DNA from 2 places in the Pseudoalteromonas sp. SR41-7 genome. Region 1 is predicted to be linked to the other one. Evidence: predicted binding sites of a transcription regulator. Region 1 holds the regulator's gene; the other holds the start of a gene.
The links. Region 1 encodes sigma-54, which starts transcription at its own class of promoters, with help from an activator protein. Its sites were predicted from a motif close to GTTGGCACGNNNNTNGNNT; they were not measured.
Positions count from the first base shown of each region.

Region 1 (3,161 bases):
CTAACGAGCACTAAAGCCAAAGGCTCTTCTGCACCGCTCATTCTTCCATGAGGAATAGCAATGCCACGCCCTATACCTGTACTACCTAATTTCTCTCTGCTCATTAAAGCATTAAGAATATCTTGTTGCGGTAAATACGGAAGTTTGTCGTGAGCAAGTTCGCTAATGAACTCTAAAATTCTTTTTTTGCTATTAAAAAGGACCGCAGCTTTGCTGCAGTCCTGGCATATAAGTGAACTTAATTTCATCATATTAGTGTCGAGCAAGCTTCTCTTTGTGTTTGATTACTTGGCGATCGAGCTTGTCGATCAACGAGTCAATAGCGGCATACATATCTTGATGTTCTGTAGAGGCAAATAGCTCAGCACCGCTTACGTGTATTGTGGCTTCTGCTTTTTGATTTAATTTTTCTACATCGAGAATGACATGAACATTATTAATATGATCAGAGTGTCTTTCAAGCTTCGCAAATTTAGTATTAATATAGTCTCTTAGTGAATCGGTTAATTCTACGTGACGACCAGTTAAGTTTAGTTGCATAAGCATTACCCTCTTAGTTTAGCGTCTTAAATCAGACTTTTACGCTGATTTGACGGTGGAATAGCAAGAGATTCGCGGTATTTTGCGATTGTACGTCTCGCTACTTTAATTCCTTGCTCAGCCAATATATCCGCTATTTTGCTATCACTCAATGGTTTTGCTGAGTTTTCTGCTGCGATTAATTTTCGGATAAGCGCACGTATTGCTGTAGATGAACATTCACCACCGTTTTCAGTACTTACATGGCTTGAGAAAAAATATTTAAGCTCAAATATACCACGGGGTGTATGCATGTACTTTTGAGTAGTTACGCGAGAAATTGTCGATTCGTGCATTTCTACCATTTCAGCAACATCATTTAAAACCATTGGTTTCATGGCTTCAGGGCCATGTTCAAAAAAGCCTTGTTGTTGCTTAACAATACAATTAGTAACTTTTAATAGCGTGTCGTTTCTACTTTCTAAGCTTTTAATAAACCATTTAGCTTCTTGTAAATGTGAGCGAATAAACTGGCTGTCGCCACTTGATTTTACAGTGCGAGACATTGCTGCGTATTGGCTATTAACACGAATTTTAGGCATGCTATCTGGGTTTAATTCGACAACCCAGCGGCCTTTAATTTTTTTAACTGACACATCAGGAATAACATACTCAGATTCTTCCCTTACAATAGTATCTGCAGGTTTTGGGTTGAGAGTATGTATTAGTGTCATTACTTCTTTAAGCTCTTCTTCTTTGAGCTTAGTTTTTTTCATTAATGTACGATAGTCGCGAGCTGCTAATAGATCAATATGCTCGGTTAAAATCATTTTCGTTTCATTAATATAAGGTGTTTCTTTATCAAATTGATTAAGCTGAATACACAAACACTCTTGTAAACTACGTGCAGCAATACCAACAGGATCAAACAGTTGGATGCGTTTTAATACCGCTTCAATTTCATCAAGTTCGACTTCGTTATCATCTTCGTTTTCTTGATTAAAGCTTTCTAAAATCTCTTCGCAGCTTAGTGTTAAAATACCTGAATCATCGACAGCTTCTACAATAGCAATAGCAATAGCTTCGTCTGTAGGGCTAAATGGCGTTAGTTGTAATTGCCACATTAAATACTCATGGAGCGTTTCAGTAGAGGCGCCTTGGTATATTGATTCGTCTTCAGGCATTGGACCTGATGAGGCTGCAGGAGCGGCACTCATGTACTCATCCCAACTGACATCCATAGCCATGTCGTCACTTAGCGTGTCTTTTGCAAGTGCTTCACCAGTATCTTGTTCGTATTCGCTCGGAGCATCATCAGCAGATGCGCTAACAGTTATGTCATCGGTATCAGCTTTTTGCTCGTTTTTACCAGCAGCGTCTTCGGAATAGTCTGCCTCTTCAACCTCTAATAGTGGATTACTGTCGAGAGCTTCTTGTATTTCTTGCTGGAGATCCAATGTACTGAGTTGCAACAAACGAATAGCTTGTTGCAACTGTGGAGTCATTGTAAGTTGCTGGCCCATGCGCAGCTGTAGTGATTGCCTCATGTATCTCTAACAATCCTTTTATGTTGTTATAATTAATACTAGCAGATGCTTAAAGACATGGCGTAAATGTTACAGCCTAAATTGCTCGCCTAAGTAAACATCGCGTACTGTTTTATCATTTAATACGTGTTCTGGAGTACCTGATGCAATCAGCTCCCCATGAGAAACAATGTAGGCTTTTTCACAAACATCAAGGGTCTCTCTTACGTTATGGTCGGTAATTAATACACCAATCCCACGATTTTTAAGATGTTCTATTATTTTCTTTATATCTAATACCGAAATAGGGTCAACACCGGCAAACGGTTCATCCAGTAATATAAATTTAGGATCTGCTGCCAGCGCTCGTGCTATTTCTACACGACGACGTTCTCCCCCCGATAATGCCATACCTTGGCTATCACGAATGTGTTGTATGCTAAATTCATCTAATAAGTTATTGAGCGTGTCTTCTCTGGCTTGTTTATTTAGTTCTTTGCGCGTTTCTAAAATGGCCATTAAGTTTTGATAAACAGTCAGCTTTCTAAAAATCGATGACTCTTGTGGTAAGTAGCCTATGCCTAATCTAGCACGACTATGCATAGGTAAAAGAGTAATATCGTTATCATCAATAGATATTTTACCTTTGTCGCTAGGAACAAGCCCTACAATCATATAAAAAGTCGTTGTTTTACCAGCACCGTTAGGGCCAAGTAAGCCAACTATACTGCCAGCTTGTACTTCAAGGCCGACGTTTTTTACAACTTCACGACCTTTATAGCTTTTTGCCAATAGTTCTGCTTTTAATGTGCTCATGGTTGACCTTTATCGCCTTTTTTACTTTTTTTAGTTTCGATCGGTACTAAAATTGTGTGAACGCGGTCAGTTGAGTTTTCATCTTTTTCGGCACTGATGAGCTGCTGCTCTATGTCGTAGGTAATGCTTTTAGCATTTATTTTTTGTCCGGCTTGCGATACTTGTGCATTACCAACAAGCGTTAAAAAACGCTTAGATACATCATAACGTACTTCGTCAGCACTGGCGCTCATAGTCGTGCCGTCTGATTGCTTTTCTTCAAAGTGCGCAGGGCTACCTGTGGCAATTAATAATTGTTTA
Region 1 covers NZ_JACJEF010000001.1:476,161-479,321, reverse strand. The annotation lists gene ptsN (PTS IIA-like nitrogen regulatory protein PtsN) at 1-248, opposite strand, end outside; gene hpf (ribosome hibernation promoting factor) at 253-540, opposite strand; gene H5092_RS02215 (RNA polymerase factor sigma-54) at 567-2,066, opposite strand; gene lptB (LPS export ABC transporter ATP-binding protein) at 2,136-2,861, opposite strand; gene lptA (lipopolysaccharide transport periplasmic protein LptA) at 2,858-3,161, opposite strand, start outside.

Region 2 (3,161 bases), on a different contig from region 1:
AGCTAGTTTTTCGCAGCCTGCTTGCAAGCTTTTTGTAACGGTAAAGCCCTCGCGAGCAAGTGCAATGGCGGGCGCTAAAATTTTTGACAGTGGTAGTGCTGCGTGCTCATCTAGTTCAAGCGCTTTTTGCCAGCCGCGTATTGTACCCGCTTGAGTTAGTGCGCTTAATCCGCCGCGCTCTGGTATTTGCGTGAGCGAGTTATAGGGCGTTGTATTAGTTGCTGCGCGGCCGCAGGCGTCAATAGCGGTAGGCGTTTTTTGGCTTGGGTTATCGATAAGCCAAAAGCTGTCGCCACCAATTGAGTTCATATGTGGATATACAACGCTAATAGCAGCGGCAGCCGCTACCATAGCCTCGGTAGCTGTACCGCCTTGTTTTAGTATATTTATACCCGCCTCTGTTGCCGAAAAATGAGACGCGGTAAATGCAATGTTGTGTGTGGTCATGCCGGTGTGTCCTGTTTAAAGTGTGCAGCTAGGTGCTTAACGCAAGCAAGTAGGCTTTTATCGTTACCGTGGCTCATCATTAATGAAAAACCATACGGATGATCATTTGCTAAATCAGCCAGCGGTAAATGCACTTGCGCTGAGCCACTAAGCCCTGCAATTGCCGAAAGCGTAATAATTTGCATGCGTAAGGCGCTTGTGTCGGCGCCTAATTTAGGTGCGGTTGTGGGGGTGGTTGGCAAAAATAAACAGCTGTTTGTATTTAGGTTTTTAGCTATTAGTGTTTGCCATTGGGTTTGTACTTTTAGTGCTTCTTGTTCTTCTTGAACAGTTAGGGCAAGCGCCATATTAAAACGTGCCGCAATTGCTGGAGCAAACTGGGGAAGTTGCCCCGGCAATTGAAGCCGGTCTTTATGCGTTTTTGCGATTGCTCGCCCTTGCAGTACTCTAAAACTATCAGCAAGTTCATTTAATAAGCTGCTGTTAGGTAGTTCAAATTCTTTATGGTGCTTAAAATTAGGCTTGGTTTTTTCAAGCAATTGTTTAAGTGGGGCTTGTAAAACAGGGTCAACGAGTTCAAATAACGGCTCGCAAATAACTAAGGTATCAACGTTATTAATAGCTTGATTTGGTAGCAGTACATTACCTACATCGCTTAATAGCTCGGCGCTTTGGGTAAGCCAACCTATGGTATCAAAAGGCGGAGCCAACGGTATTAGGCCGTCTTTTTCAATCACGTTATGGCTTGGCCTTATGCCATATAAACCACAATAGCTGGCGGGTATTCTAATTGAGCCGCCGGTGTCGGTGCCTAAGCCAATATCAGCTAAGTTAGCAGCAACTGCAGCAGCAGACCCCATACTCGAACCACCGCAAGCATGCCCTTTTAATTTAGGATTTTGCGCAGCGCCATAATGTATATTATTACCCTCTAAGCTATAAGCCAGCTCGTCAGTATGGGTAAAGCCTATAAAGTTACAACCAGCGGTCATGAGCTTATTAACCGAGCTTGCCGTATTTTGAGCCGGTTTAGCTGTTTTAAACCAGTGTGGGTTGCCTGCGCTGTTAAGCTCGCCCTTTACTGCAAATACATCTTTTACAGCTAAGCGATTGTTTGCAAGCACTCCAGAGTGGTTTGTTTGCCACAGGGTAGGACCGTGATTGCAAAATATACCTTTGTTGTTTTTTTTATCACTCATTTGCAGCTCATTATTATAAAACTGACCAAGTACTTACTTATTAAGTTAAGAGTGATTAAAAAGCGGGCTGGTTATTATTATTATGAATACCAATTTTATTAAAAACATGATCATTCTATCGGATTAAATAGCGCACTCACTGCGTCATTTTCTTCGCGTTATAATAGATCACTAATTTAATGCAATTGCTAAAGCTCCGCTTTTTAATCGGTAGTTTTGATTTTATAGTGCTTAGACTAAGCAAGAGGAATGCCATAAATTAAAATCCTGTCCAACTGGTCAGGATTTGGTGGGTTGTATGAGATTTGTAAGTGTGGGCTATAAAAATAGTGAGATTAAAATGAGCTAAAACAAACCAATTTGGTGCGCAGATGCACCAAGTTGGTCTTTATTTATATGGTTTTAAGTGCTAAATAAGGGGCGTTTTACTGATGATTAAACCGTTAATATCAGCGTAAACCCAATTGTTAGGTTCAATAGTGGTGCTAAGCATGGTAACAGCTTGGTTTTTATCACCAAAGCCGCGCTTTAAGGTACTACGCGGTGTAGAGCCTAGCGCCATTACAGGTAAGTTCATCGTGGCAAGTATTTCTATATCTCGGCAACAGCCATTTATTATTACGCCTTCCCAGCCATTATTTAGGGCACGCTCAGCCATAATATCGCCTATAAACGCAAAGCGTTTGCTCGCAAACCCGTTTATAACCAATACTTTACCTTCACCATTTTCATGCAATATATCGGCGGCAAAAGAGTTGTCTTCTGGGCAGGTAACGGTAACTACTTTGCCATAAAACGTGGTTTTTTTACCAAAGTGATAAAGGCCGCTGTCTGCTACTTGCACGTTATCGCGATGATCGTCAAATAAATCGGGTGTAGTAAAGGATGTCATGGGTTAAGTCTCACTTTGCTCAGGTATTTTAAGACCAATACCTTTTAAAATTATGTGGGCAATTGATTGCGTAATTTGTGCCACATCGGTTTCGTCGTACTCTAATTTGTTCATTACGAGTAAAACCTCAGCCTGAAAGTCGGCGTAATATTGCGTGGTAGACCAAATAGTAAAGAGCAAATGGTAGGGATCAACCTTATCCATTTTATCAGCGTCCATCCATGCTTGAAGTACATCAACCTTTTGTTTAACCCAAGGGCGGGTATTGGTTCTAAAGTAGTTTTGTAAATAGGGTGCACCGCGCAGTATTTCACTGGCAAATAAGCGAGATTGCATTGGCTGATTTACGGCCAGTATTACTTTGCTTTTAATATAGTTATAAAGCACGGTAGCTGGATCGTCGTTAATTGTGACGTTATCGAGCCCTAAGTTCCAATTAGCTATTATGCGGTCAATCACAGACTCGTACAGACCATCCTTACTTTTAAAGTAATACAAAATATTAGCTTTTGGCACCTGCGCTTCTTTAGCAACCATGCTCATACTTGCTCCGTCGTAACCTAATTGCGAAAACAATTGCTCGGCGGCATCTAAAATTAGTTTTTGGTTTTTCTCGCGTGTGA
Region 2 covers NZ_JACJEF010000005.1:249,445-252,605, reverse strand. The annotation lists gene H5092_RS09065 (gamma-glutamyltransferase family protein) at 1-447, opposite strand, end outside; gene H5092_RS09060 (amidase family protein) at 444-1,646, opposite strand; gene H5092_RS09055 (putative 4-hydroxy-4-methyl-2-oxoglutarate aldolase) at 2,056-2,538, opposite strand; gene H5092_RS09050 (TetR/AcrR family transcriptional regulator) at 2,542-3,161, opposite strand, start outside.
Region 2: H5092_RS09060 (amidase family protein) is a predicted target of sigma-54. The motif match lies at 1,885-1,903, and genes of this name have one in related genera.